2 regions of the Luteibacter yeojuensis genome follow, and region 1 is predicted to be linked to the other one. Evidence: predicted binding sites of a transcription regulator. Region 1 holds the regulator's gene; the other holds the start of a gene.

Region 1 (6,932 bases):
ATCGATGCCCTTGCTCTTCAGCACGTGGTTGCGCACGGCGGCCTCGACCAGCACGGCGAGGTTGCGGCCGGGCGCGACGGGGATCGTGATCTTGGGCACGTCCACGTCGAGCACGTTGCGCCGGCTGACATCGCCGGTGAGGCGGGTCATGGCGTCGGGCTCCTCGCCGGCCTGGAGCGGTTTCAGGTGCACCACGAGGCGCAGGTACTTCGAAGGCTTCACCGCGGTATGGCCGAACATCTCGCGGATGTTGAGCACGCCCAGGCCGCGCACCTCGAGGAGGTCCTGCAGCAGTTCGGGGCAGGCGCCGTCGATGACGTCGGGTGCGATGAGGGTGAATTCGGTGGCGTCGTCGGCGACGAGGCGATGGCCGCGGCTGATCAGTTCCAGGGCCAGCTCGCTCTTGCCCGAGCCGGGTTCGCCGGTGATCAGCACGCCGATGGAGAACACCTCGAGGAACACGCCGTGCAACGTGACCCGCGGCGCGAGCGTGCGCGCCAGGTGGTATTGCAGGTAGGTGAGGAGTTCGTGGCCGCGCTTGGTGCTCTGCCACAGCGGCGTGTCGGTTTCCTCGGCCACTTCGCGCAGGTCGGACGGGATCGACTGGTCTTTCGTGACGATCAGCGCGGCCGGCTGGTACGCGGCGATCTTGTGGATGGCCTCCCAGCGCTGGCGCGAATCCAGGCCGTCGAGGTAGTTCAGCTCCTCCGTGCCGATGATCTGCACCTTGTTGGGGTAGATCACGTTGAGGTAGCCGACCAGCGACGGGCGCCGGCTCTGCTTGGCGTTGGGTTCGAGCACGCGGGCTTCGCCACGCATGCCCGCGGCCCAGCGCAGCGCCATGCGCTCGTGTACCCCGTCGAAGAGTTGTCTGGCGGTCAGCCGTTCCACAGGCTCTCGGTCCCTTGGGAAGGAAAGGCCGGCGCGCGGGGCGCGCCGGCCTGGAGCCTATTGTGCCATCAAGGGCGGGCGGGCTGCCCGGGTCAGCTGGCGGCGCGCGCTTCCCGGACCTCGCTGTTGTGGTGGTCCTTGAGCTTTTCCTTGTGCTTTCTGAGCTGGTCGGCCAGTTTGGCGATCATGGCGTCGATCGCCGTGTAAAGGGTGTCGTTCTTGTTGTCGTCGTCCAGCCGGGCGACTCCCTCCGCGTGGAGACGGGTGCCCGAGCAGTGCAGGGTGCCTCCCGCCTTGTGCTCGTTCTTGTCGACGGAGAGGACGACGTCGAGGGCCGTGATGTTGTCGAAAAGGCGTTCGAAGCGACCGATCTGTTGTTCCACGCGCTCGCGCAGGGCGGGGGTGATCTGGATGTGCTGGCCGCTGATCTGGATTTGCATTGACGCCTCCTTCTTGCTGAGGGTGCCGCCTCGCGGCGGCGAGACCGGAGCGACGGAAGGTCGCTCCTCTAGCTCTAATCGCTTGGACCGTGGACCTTCGATGGGGTTCCTCTGCGTCGTCAGTTGGCGCGCACGCGCTCGCTGGAGCTGGGGATGCGCATCGCCTCCCGGTACTTTGCAACGGTACGTCGGGCGACCTGAATTCCGCGTCGATGCAGCTCCTCGGCCAGGGCCTGGTCGGAGAGCGGCCGCCGGGCGTCCTCGGCCGTGATGAGCTTGCGAAGCATGGCCTGGATGGCGGTCGCCGAGGCGCTGCCCCCGTCTTCCGTGGCCACGCCGCTGGAAAAGAAATGCTTGAGCTCGAAGGTGCCGCGCGGCGTATGCATGTACTTGCGCGTGGTCACGCGCGAAATGGTCGATTCATGCATGCCCACCTCCTCGGCCACTTCACGCAAAACCAACGGATGCATGGCCTCGGGGCCGTAATCGAGGAAGGCGCTCTGCCGGCGGACGATGACGTCGGCGACCTTCTGCAGCGTTTCCGCGCGCGACTGCAGGCTCTTCAGCAGCCAACGGGCCTCCTGCAACTGGCCCTTCATCCAGGTGGCGTCGTCGCCGCGCGCACGGGCTATTAAATTGCAGTAATGCTGGTTGAGACCCAGCCGCGGCTGGGCGTCCGGATTCAGACTGACCTGCCAGCGTCCGTTCTCGCGCCGGGCGTAGACGTCGGGTGCCACGTATTCGACCGGGGTGGCGTCGAGCGCCGCGCCGGGGCGCGGGTCGAGGCTGCGGATAAGCGCCGCCGCCGTGGCCACCTGCTCCTCGGGGGCCTTCAGCCGGCGGGCGATCTTGGCGATGTCGTTGCGCGCGAGCAATTCCAGGTCCTCGTTCACGATGCGGATCGCGAGTTCGCGATGCGGCGTGTCGATCGAGAACTGGGAAAGCTGGCAGAAGAGGCAGTCGCGCAGGTCCAGACTGGCGATGCCGGTGGGATCGAAGCGCTGCACGCGCTTGCGCACGCCTTCGACCTCCTCCGCGTTCGCCTGCAGTTCGGCGGGCAGGGCGGCGAGCACCGCCTCCACGCCGTCGCGCAGGTAACCGTCCTCGTCCAGCGCGTGGATGATCGCCGTGGCGATCGCATGCTCGCGTGGCGAGAACTGGGAAAGGTTGAGTTGCCATTCCAGGTGCTGCTGGAGATTTTCCGGCGCCGCGTTCTGCGGCTCGAAACCGTCCTCGTCCACGCCGTTGGCGCGCGACGACGTGCCGGTGTATTCGCTGGGGTCGCCCTGGAAGCGATCGTCCTCCCATTCCGGGGTGAGTTCCTCGGACGGGGCGGCGGTGGACTCCTCGTCCTCCCTCGATGCCTTGGCGGGCGGCTCGTCGCGCGAAGGGAACTCGGCGGCTTCGTAGCCGTTTTCCTCCGTTACGTCGTTTTCGGCCTCGGATTCGGCATCTTCGGCGAACTCGAGCAGCGGATTGCTTTCCGCGATCTGGCGGAGTTCGGCCTCGAGCTCCAGCTGCGACAACTGCAGCAGGCGGATGGCCTGCTGCAGCTGTGGCGTCAGCGTGAGCTGCTGGTGGAGGCGAAACTGGAGTCCGGGTTTCATGCCTTCGACGCTTGGGGTTCCCGAGCCATCCTAACCCCTACGAGTGGCCCAAACCAGCGGCCGGGCAGGCTAGGCCTGCCCGGCCGTCTGTCATATTCTGAATTCGCGACCCAGGTACACCTCGCGCACCTTTTCGTCCGCGAGGATGTGCTGGGGCGTGCCTCGCGCGAGCACCTCGCCGTCGTTCAGGATGTACGCGCGGTCGCAGATGCCGAGCGTCTCGCGAACGTTGTGGTCGGTGATCAGCACGCCGATGCCGCGTTCCTTGAGATGGCGGACGATGCGCTGGATCTCGCCCACGGAAATCGGGTCGACGCCGGCGAACGGCTCGTCGAGCAGCATGTACCGCGGACGCGCGGCGAGCGCGCGGGCGATTTCCACGCGGCGACGCTCGCCGCCGGAAAGACTGATGCCCTTCTGTTCGGCGATGTGCGCGATCTTGAGTTCGTCCAGCAGGCTTTCCAGTTCGTCCTCGCGCTGCTTCTGGCTCATGCCTTCGCGCAGTTCGAGCACGGCCAGGATGTTGTCGGCCACGCTGAGCCGGCGGAATACGGACGCTTCCTGCGGAAGGTAGCCGATGCCGAGCTTCGCGCGGGCGTGCATCGGCAGGCCGGTGATGTCCTGCTGATCGAGCTTGATCGCGCCGGCGTCGGCCTGGATCAGGCCCACCACCATGTAGAAGCAGGTGGTCTTGCCGGCACCGTTGGGGCCGAGCAGGCCGACCACCTCGCCTTCGCGGATGGAGAAGCCGAAATCGCGGACCACCTGGCGCGCGCGGAAGCGCTTCTGCAGGCCTTGGGCTGAAAGCATCGTGTCAGGGCTTCTTCGTGTCGTCGGATGCCGGCTTCGCGGGAGCGTTGGCGGCAGGCGCCTTGTTCTTCGGCTGGAAGGTCATGTGCACGGGGGCGCTGCCGGAACTCTCGCCCGTCATCGTGCTGTCCTTGGTGTTGTAGGTGAGCTTGTCGCCCTCGGCGCTGCCCTTTGCCGGCTGGTTGACCTTGGCGTCGCCGGTGAGCACCGCGTAATCCTGGTCGATCTTGTAATCGATATTGCGGGCGCGGCCGTCCATCGGCTGGTCCTGGTCGTCCAGCTGGTGGATGGTGGCGGGGTTGCCGTCCACAACGACCCGGGTGAGGGTGTTGTCCGCGTCGAGGTAACCGGTGGCCTTGCTGCCCGTGATCTTCAGCGTGCCCTGGGTGAGCACGACATTGGTGGTCCAGATCACCTTGCCGGGCTGGCCGTTCTGGGGGGCTTGCGTGCCGTCGAACGATTTCGACGTGACGTCCGCCGGTTGGTTGCGATCGGCCTTCTTGGCCGACACGGACGCGCTCGCCAGGAGCGTCGCGCAGAGCACCGCGATGACGGCCTTAGCGCTTGCGCGGCTGGTAGACGGTGTGGACTGCATCGAGGAGCTCCAGGTGCTTGGTGTCGAGATTGGCGCGCATGCCAACGCCCTGCATTGTAGAGGTTCCCTGCACGATCCGCGCCGCCTCTGCGGTTTCCAGGCGGTTTTCCTTGGGCCAGGCGGTGACTTCCGAGGTATCGATGCTGGCGGGCGGATTGGCCTGGAAGGCGATCCGGTCCATGTGGACCTTCCCTTGCAGCTTGAGCATGCTGCCGTCCTTGTTCACCCAGCCGTACTGGGAATGTCCCGTCCACGGCGGCACGTTCGTCTCCTTGGTGGAGGGCAGCACGAAATCCGGCGCGTTGATGTACAGCGACTCGTCGCCCTCGCGGCGCTCGAGGTGCGGGGCGACCAGCTTGAAGGCGGGCTTGCCTTCCTCGTTGTAGGAGTCGAGGTCGAAGTTGGTCAGCACGTAACCGGAGCGCGGCGGACCGACGAAGTCCTGCACCTTCTTCTCGGGAGCCGTCCAGTAGTACAGCAGCACGCTGGCGCCGAGCACGGCGGCGAGGATGCCGGCGACGCTGGCCGCGCTGCGGTCCTTGAAGAGGTTGAACACGCTCACAGCCAGCGGTCCCTCTCGGCTTCGGCCTTGCCCTGCGCGGCGAGGATCAAGTCCGCCACTTCCCGCGCGGCGCCGTAACCGCCGATGAGGCGGGTGCGCCAGTGCGCGCGCTCGGCCACCCAGGGATGGGCGTTGGCCGTCGCCACGGCCAGCCCGCAGATGCCCATGGCGGGCAGGTCGGGCAGGTCGTCGCCGACGAAAGCCGCCTGTTCCGGCGCGAGGCCGAGGGCCTCGAGCAGGCCCGTGAGGCAGGCGCGCTTGTCTTTCTGGCCCTGGTAGACGTTGGCGATGCCGAGTTCCTCGGCGCGCAATGCCACGGGGTGGCTGATCCGGGCGGTGATGATCCCGACCGTCACGCCGTTCCGCTGCAATGCCTTGAGGCCGAGCCCGTCGTGCACGTGGAAGACCTTGGTCTCGCGGCCGTCCTCGCCGTACCAGAGGCGGCCATCGGTCAGCGTGCCGTCCACGTCGAAGACGACCAGGCGTACGCGGGCCGCGCGCTCGGCGACGTCGGCGGGAATCTCGGAGTAGTGGGTGTAGGCCATGGTTCGCACTATGGGGACGGAAGCGGCGCGGGGGAACGCGGTGGGGTGCGGCCGTTCAGACGACGCGGGCCCTGAGCAGGTCGTGGATGTTCAGCGCGCCGACCACGCAGCCGTCCGCATCCACCACGAGGAGGGCGTTGATCTGGTGCTTCTCCATCAGCTGGGCGGCTTCCACCGCGAGCTTGTCCGAGCCGATGGTCTTCGGGCCGCGGGTCATGAGCTGCGCCACCGAGGCGCTGCGCAGGTCCACGCCGTCGTCGTCCAGCGCGCGGCGCAGGTCGCCGTCGGTGAACACGCCCAGCAGGTGGTTCTCGCCGTCGACCACGGCGGTCATGCCCAGGCGCTTGCGCGACATTTCCACCAGGGCCTCGCTAAGCGTGGCTTCCAGGCGTACGCGCGGCACGTCGTCGCCCGCATGCATCACGTCGGAGATGTGCAGGAGCAGGCGGCGTCCGAGGCTGCCGGCCGGGTGCGAACGGGCGAAATCGTCGGAGGTGAAGCCACGGGCCTCCAGCAGCGCCACCGCGAGGGCGTCGCCCATCACCAGGGCCGCCGTGGTGCTGGCGGTGGGGGCCAGGCCGTGCGGGCAGGCTTCCGAGGCGACGTTGGCGTCCAGGTTGAGGTCGGCCTGGGTGGCCAGCGAGGAATTCGGGTTGCCGGTGATCGAGATGAGGCCGATGCCCTGGCGCTTGATCGCCGGGAGGATGTAGAGCAGTTCGTCGGTCTCTCCGGAGTACGAGATGCCCAGCACGAGGTCGTCGGGCTGGATCATGCCCAGGTCGCCGTGGCTGGCCTCGCCAGGATGCACGAAGAACGAGGGCGTGCCGGTGGACGCCAGCGTGGCGGCGATCTTGCGCCCGATGTGGCCGGATTTGCCCATGCCCGAGACCACGACCCGGCCCTTGCAGGCCAGGATCATCTGGCAGGCCTGGACGAAGGCCGCGTCGATCTTCGCCTCGAGGGCCCGGATGCCGGCGGCCTCGGTCTTGATGACGTTCCGCGCGCTGCGGATGACGGCGTCGGCGTTGACGAGGCGGCTATGGGCGGGCGGTGCGGTGCGGGCGTTCATGCGACCTCTGGTCCGGGTGGGGCAGTCCCTGGTTACCCGGGATGTCCATTTCTGCGACACCGGATTTCCATTACCATTACATATTCTCATTTTATGGTTGCTGCCATCGACGGGTGGTTCAGGGTCCGTTTCGGAACCCTGCCCTGCGCGGCGACCCCCTCTACCGGAGAATCCATGGACGCTGCGCGCATCCAGGCACTGATCGAAGCCGGCCTGCCCGGCGCGCGGGTGGACGTCCAGGGCGACGACGGCGTCCATTTCGAAGCCGAGGTCGTCTCGGAACAGTTCGCCGGCAAGCTGCCCCTGGCACGCCATCGCCTCGTCTACGCCACCCTCGGCGACCTCATGGGCGGCGCCATCCACGCCCTCGGCCTCAAGACCCTCACTCCGGACGAAGCCGCCAGCCGCCGCTG
Region 2 (6,932 bases), on a different contig from region 1:
GTCGATCTGCACGGTGCGCGTGGCGTCCACCTGCAACTGATGGCGCATCAACCAGCCAAGCCGGTTGGCGGTGATGTTGTCGCTCACCAGCAGGCGCGGGATGGTGCGGCCCGGCACGAGGTTGGGTTCGTTGTCGCTGAGGCTGAAGGTGACCCTCATGCCCACCTCGGCGGCCACGTCCCGGCCCACGCGGGTGTACTCGCCGTACGGCCACGCGAGGGCACGCGGACGCACGCCGGTGTGGCTCGCGATCTCGGCGGCACTGTGCTCGAGGTCGGCACGAAGGCGGGTGCGGTATTCGTTGGGAGTCTCGTAATGCTTCGCGGCTTCGTCGTAACTCAGCGATGCCGCCGTAGGCAGGAGGTTGCCCTGCGGGTTGGCATCGTGACCCTGGTGCATGCCCCAGGTATGCGAAGCGATCTCCACCAGCCCGGACTTGTGCATCTCCTCCACCTGGTCCCAGGTGAGGAAGCAGGAGCGATCGCAGTCGCTGCCGTTGTACGGCATGCGCTTGCCGTCGGGCATGTCCATCCACGAACCGACGAGCGCCTGCACGGCGGGATAGCCATAGGCGCGGAGCAGGGGATAGACGCGCGTGTAGAAACTTTCCAGGCCATCGTCGAAGGTGAGCAGCACGGCGTCCTTCGGCAGCGGCGTGCCGCCATGGCTCGCCTGTACCACCTGTTCGAGGCTGACGACGTGGTAGCCGTTCGCCTTGAGCCATTCGAAGTGGGCCACGAGGTGGTCGGTGCTGAGGGCGTCGGGATCGCGATCGCCGTTCAGGCGGACGTCGTCGCGCACATCGTGGTAGGCGAGCACGGTCAGGGCGGGCCGCGCGGGGGCGGCCTGCTGCGCGAACGCGGGAAGCGCGAGCCCCAGCAGGGCAAGCAGGATCGACAGCGGACGCATGACTCTCATTCTCCCCAGTGCAGGGTCAGGTCGAGGACGACGCGATGCTCGCGGCGCCCGTCGTAGGGTTGGTTGTGCCAGCCGATGCCCCAGCCGACGTGGAACCCGGGGCCGGTCTGGACGATCTGGCCGTAGCGCAGCGACGCCATCCAGCCGGTGGCGTAGCCGCGTTCGGCGTACTGGCCGACGGCGGCGTCGATGCGCTGGGTGACGCTGCGTTCGTAGAACTGGCCGAGCACGTTTTCGAGCCGGCCGGTGAGCGCGTAGCTCCAGTCGCGGCGAGGGTTGAAGTAAGGGCGGTCAGTGCGGGTATTCATCGAGCCGCCGAGTTCCACGCCGCCGTCCAGCGCCAGGTTCGGCGACGTATGCATGCGCCGGACGATCGATGCCAGCCATCCGGTACGCCGGTTGCCGTCGCTGAAGTCGTCGCGCGACAGGCCAAGCCGCGCCTGGGTCAGCTCGCTCACGCGCCAGGTGACGGTGGTGTCGAGCGTCTTCGCGGAAATGCCATAGAACTGCGCGCGCAGCGGCGTGTCGTCGCCTGCCGTGCTGTAGTCGGCGGACCAGGCCCAGCGATCGCTCAGCGACCAGTCGAAGCCCGCCTCGATGGCCGTCTTGCCGACATAGCGATCCGTGGACGGCAGGGCCTGCACATAGGCCTCGAGGCCACGGGTGTAAGCGCGGATGCCCACGCCCGCGCGGCTGCGTCGCACGTTGCCTTCGGGAAGATCGGCGGTCGAATAGCGTCCGAGGGCGATGACGCGCCAGTGATTGTCGATCAGGGGGCTGGCGATCGTGGCCTGGGTGCTGCCGTCGCGGTCGCCGAAGTCCGGACTGGAGCCCTTGCCGCGCTCGGCCTCGACGTCGAACTGCCAGCCGCGCTCGCGATCCCACGATGCCTGCGCGCGGTCGACGCGCGGACTGCGCTCGGCCAGCGAGCGGGCCGCGGCAAGGTAGGCATCCACCGGCGCGTAATCGTCGAGCACGCGGCTGGCGTTCGCCTTGCCGACATAGGCACCGGCTTCGCGGGGATCCAGCGTCAGGGCGATGTCGAAGTCGTCCAGGGCACGGCGGGGCCAGCCGCGGGCCAGTTCGGTCATGCCGAGTTCGCTGCGCAGTTGCGCATTCGCCGGCGCTTCGCGATGGAGCGGTTCCAGCCGCGCATAGGCATCGGCATGCATGTCGACATAGTCGCGCACGGCGGCAGCGTTGAGGTCGGCGTCGAGCTTGCGCGGGTTCTGGATGGGAAGGGCGCTGCCAGGCACCCGGATCCACGGCGTCTCCTTCGAGGCCAGCTCGTCGATGGTCCGGAAGGCCTTTTGCGTCTGCCCCGACTCGAGGTAGGCGTACATCAGGCCGATGCGCGGCTCGCTCTCGCTGGGATCGTAGGGACCGGGGTCCTTCGCGATGCTGTCCTCGTAGAGCGCCGCGGCTTCGGCCGGACGACGCTTCGCCAAGAGGGCATCGGCGGCGGCGCGCTCGACATAGGGAGGCAAGGACACGCCTTGCGCATGCAGTGCGTCGTAGCGGGCGACCGCTTCGTCCGGACGGCCGGCGCGGGAAAGGGCCACCAGCAGGTCGAAGCCGGCGCGCCGGCGCAGGTCGGAGGGGAGCTGCGGATCGTCGGCGACGCGGCGTGCGTCCTCCACGGACTTGTCGGCTTCCACGTAAGGGTGGAAAGGGTCGGCAGGCTCACCGTCCGCCCAGCGGATTTCCTCGGCCACGCGGTCCGCGCCCAGGCGGTTGCGTTCGGCCATGGACAGCCCCGGTTGCAGGCTGGCTGCCAGTTCCCCGGCGCGCGTGCTGGCCCCCAGCTCCGTCAACAAAGCGACGTTGAGCGCCTGCGCCTCGCGGTCGCCCGGCCAGCGTTCGAGCACGGCCTGACAATGGGCAAGGGCGTCGACGCGGTGTCCCGCATCGCGCTCCTGGCGCGCCGTGGCCATCAGCGCGTCGCGTTCCGCGGCGTGGTCCGCCGCCAGCGCGAGCGGCCCGTGGACCGCCAGCAGCAAGGCCAGGCACAGCCGCGCCCGTGACACCCGTGCGGCGCGCGGGCATGTCGTCGAATTCAGTTTCATCCTGCCAACCAGCTTCCTTTCGGCCCCCGTGAACTGACGTTCCGGCGACGGCGGTGAAGAAAAGGTATCGCGACGTCCCTACGTCGGCGACCCAGCCCGATATTGTCGCCGCAAACAGCGTGCCAGCGACACCCGATCGGGACGCCGGTTTACATGGCTATCGGGCATAGGCCGAAAGATATAGGCCGGGACATGCCGAAAACGCTCACTGACCGAACGTGGTGACGCGGCATGGCCCGCCGGCCATGCGCCACCTGCCGGGGATGACGCGGGAATGACGGGTCCCCGAGGCGGGTGCCTTCTTGATGTGGGTCAACCGGCAGCGGCGTGCCCCGCCTTACGGTAGCCCCTTGATCGACGGGCACCGTATGTCCGTAGAGGACGTACGCCTGACGAGCGGGAGCGGCGATGAGTCATGTCGAGCGTTATTGGGCGCGACCTGCCGCAGAGGTGCTTGCCGCGCTGGATTCGCGCGTCGACGGCTTGACGGCTTCGTCGGCGACCCAGCGCCTGAAGCAATTCGGGCACAACGCACTGACCGGGCCAGCGGCACGGCCCTGGCTCAGCCTGCTGCTCAGCCGTTTTTCCAGCCCGCTCGTCATCATCCTGGTGGTGGCGGCCCTGGTGTCGTTGCTTGTCCGCGAGTGGGTGGAGGCCTGGATCGTCCTCGGTATCGTGCTCCTGACCGCGGTGCTCAGCTTCATCCAGGAGTACCGCGCGTCGGTCGCCATCGAGGCCTTGCGGCGGCGCGTCACCGTGACGGCCAACGTGATCCGCGACGGAGCCTTGCAGGCGATCCGGGCCGAGCAGGTCGTTCCCGGGGACATCATCGAACTCTCGGCGGGTGCGCTGGTGCCCGTCGACGCGCTGGTGCTCGACGCGCGCAGTTGCTACGTCAACCAGGCCATGCTGACGGGCGAGACCCTTCCCGTCGAAAAGCGGCCGGGTACATGCGCCGTCGAATCGGGCCTGGCCGCTCGGGACAACTGCGTGTTCATGGGCACCTCGGTGCGCAGCGGCTGGGCCCGCGTCGTCGCCGTCGACACCGGCCGGGCGACGGTCTTCGGCGCGATCGCCAGGCGACTCGTGCTGCGGCCGCCGGAAACCGAATTCGAGCGGGGACTGCGCCGGTTCGGCGGTCTGTTGATCCGCCTGATGCTGATCGTGGTGGTGGCGGTGCTGGCGATCCACATCGTCATGCACCGGCCGACGATCGACACGCTTCTCTTCGCTGCCGCGCTGGCGGTGGGACTTTCGCCGGAGCTGTTGCCGGCCATCCTTACCATCACGCTCTCGTACGGAGCGCGGGCGATGGCGCGCGAAGGGGTGATCGTGAAGCGTCTGAACGCCATCGAGAACCTCGGAAGCATGGACGTGCTCTGCACGGACAAGACGGGAACGCTCACCCGCGGGGTGATCGAACTCGATGCGGCCGTCGATGCCGACGGCCAGCCCGCGGCGGAGGTACTGCGGCTGGCGGTGCTCAACGCACGCCTGCAGACCGGCATACGCAATGCGCTGGACGACGCGGTGGTGGCGCGCGGCGAGCGCGACGGGCTTCCACGGGATGCCGGCAGCAAGATCGACGAGATACCGTATGACTTCCAGCGGCGGCGCCTCACGGTGATAGTGAACACCCCCTCGCCGGTGCAGGCGATGCTGGTCACGAAGGGCGCGGTGGAGAACGTCTTCGACGCGTGCGCTTCCGCCAGGATAGATCGCCGGGAGGTGGCCCTCGACGAAGGCGTCCGGACGGCGCTGATGAAACGATTCGTCGATTGGAGCGCCCAGGGCTATCGTGTCCTTGCCGTGGCATCGAAGTCCGTGCCCGTCAGGGAGCGATACGATCCGGGGGACGAGGCGGGGATGACCCTCATCGGGTTCCTGCTCTTCTTCGATCCGCCCGAGCCACAGGTTTGCGGAACGTTGACGGCGCTGGGCATCCTGGGCGTCGAAGTGAAAATCGTCACCGGCGACAACCGGTTCGTGGCCCGGCATGTGGCCGAGGCCATCGGCATGCCGGTGAAGGGGATCCTCACCGGCGGCGACTTGCGGGAACTCGGCGACGAGGCCCTCTGGCATCGGGCCATGTCGACGACACTCTTCGCCGAGATCGAACCGAACCAGAAGGAACGGATCATCACCGCCCTCCAGAAAACCGGGCACGTGGTGGGTTACCTCGGCGACGGCATCAACGATGCACCCGCCCTGCACGCGGCCGATGTCGGTATCTCGGTCGATTCGGCCGTGGACGTGGCCAAGGACGCCGCCGATTTCGTGCTGCTGGAGCACGACCTGGACGTCATTCGCCGCGGCATCGACGAAGGGCGGCACACGTTCGCCAATACCATCAAGTACATCTTCATCACCACCAGCGCCAACTTCGGCAACATGGTCAGCATGGCGCTGGCTTCGCTGTACCTGCCTTTCCTGCCGTTGCTGGCCAAGCAGATCCTCCTCAACAACCTGCTGTCCGACATCCCCGCGATGGGTATCGCCGGCGACAACGTCGATCGCGAGTGGAAACTCACGCCGCATCGCTGGGACATCCGGCTCATCCGCCGCTCGATGCTCACCTTCGGGCTGATCAGCACCGCTTTCGACCTGGTCACCTTCGTCGTCCTTCTGACCATGGCCGGTGGCGATCCGGTGATCTTTCGTACCGGATGGTTCCTGGAGTCGTTGCTCACGGAGTTGTGGATCCTCCTGGTGATACGCACCTATCGCCCGTTCTATCGAAGCCGCCCGGGAGGGTTCCTGCGGTGGAGCACGGCCGCGATGATGCCGCTGGCGATCGCCTTGCCGTTCCTGCCGGGAGCCGGCCTGTTCGGCTTCGTGCCGCTCCCGGCGCCGGTCCTTGCGGCGATCCTGGGAATCACCGCGCTGTACGTGGTCGTGTCGGAGGCGAGCAAGCGCATGTTCTATCGACCGAGGCTCCGCAGCTGACACGTCGGGTCGTCCGATGCGCCGGAGTGTCGCGCGCCGGTCGCGGTATCATTCATCGCGAGTCGTATTCGGCATCTGCGCGCCAAGCGGTTGTCGTGGGATCGATTGATCGTTTCCCGTCGAACGAGGACGTCGCGTCGGGCGCTGTACCATCGGGGCGCAGGGACGCGGGAACGAGAGGATTTCCTGCGACACAGTGGCATGACAACGAGGATGTGGCCATGATTCCGAAGTCTGCACCAGGGCAACTGGACACGTCATTTGGAGCAGGAAACGAATGGGGGTGGGCAGGGTGGGTGCTGATTCCCGATCCCGACCCTACCGGCATCGAAAGATTTCTTCATGTAACGAATATCGCTGTCGACGCTGGTCGGCAGATCGTGGGCAGCGCGACCAGGTTGGGAGCCACGGATCCCTACGATTGCGTTTTCCGGCTGCACGCCGATGGAAGTCGGGATACCGCATTCGCAAGCGATGGGTATTGCGAAGTTCCCGATTTTGAAGTCGAAGGGGAGCAGATCCTGATGCGCCCCGCGGTCATTTCCGCGGTTGCCGACGGGAGCATTCTTACATTCGGCAACGTCGGGCCATATGCCTACGCGTGTCGGATCGAATCCGATGGCGAGTTGGACGAATCCTTTGGTGACCATGGCGGTGCCGTCTTCGACCTCGCTGCATTGACCGGCGTAAGGGGGCGGGCCACCAAGCCTTTGGACAAGAAGCCGAAAAGGGCCAGCAGGTCGATGCCTGCTTGCCGATTGGCCGATGGAAGCACATTGTTCGCAGCCCATTGGAACGACGCTTTGCACTTCCTGAAGATCCGGCGTGACGGAAGTCTCGACCCTTCTTTTGGTGTGAACGGTGTCTTTCGCGTTTCGGGCGAGTATCGATCTTTCGAAGTCGACAGCAGAGGGCGGCTGGTGGTTGTCGGCCAGGTGGGTGGGGAAGGTCTCATCCTGCGATTCGACGCGCAGGGCCGGCCGGATACCGCCTTTGGTACGG

What was found. Region 1 encodes sigma-54, which starts transcription at its own class of promoters, with help from an activator protein. Its sites were predicted from a motif close to TGGCACGNGCNTTGC; they were not measured.
Region 2: a site for sigma-54 is predicted at 3,095-3,109, ahead of pgaA (poly-beta-1,6 N-acetyl-D-glucosamine export porin PgaA). Genes of this name have one in related genera too.

What each region holds. Positions count from the first base shown of each region.
Region 1 is NZ_JAAQTL010000002.1:299,073-306,004, reverse strand. Features, by position in the region: gene hprK (HPr(Ser) kinase/phosphatase) at 1-891, opposite strand, end outside; gene hpf (ribosome hibernation-promoting factor, HPF/YfiA family) at 984-1,331, opposite strand; gene HBF32_RS16295 (RNA polymerase factor sigma-54) at 1,451-2,938, opposite strand; gene lptB (LPS export ABC transporter ATP-binding protein) at 3,029-3,748, opposite strand; gene lptA (lipopolysaccharide transport periplasmic protein LptA) at 3,753-4,343, opposite strand; gene lptC (LPS export ABC transporter periplasmic protein LptC) at 4,306-4,905, opposite strand; gene HBF32_RS16275 (KdsC family phosphatase) at 4,902-5,450, opposite strand; gene HBF32_RS16270 (KpsF/GutQ family sugar-phosphate isomerase) at 5,506-6,519, opposite strand; gene HBF32_RS16265 (BolA family protein) at 6,694-6,932, shown strand, end outside.
Region 2 is NZ_JAAQTL010000001.1:567,349-574,280, forward strand. Features, by position in the region: gene pgaB (poly-beta-1,6-N-acetyl-D-glucosamine N-deacetylase PgaB) at 1-909, opposite strand, end outside; gene pgaA (poly-beta-1,6 N-acetyl-D-glucosamine export porin PgaA) at 915-2,984, opposite strand; gene mgtA (magnesium-translocating P-type ATPase) at 3,393-5,930, shown strand; gene HBF32_RS19685 (hypothetical protein) at 6,152-6,932, shown strand, end outside.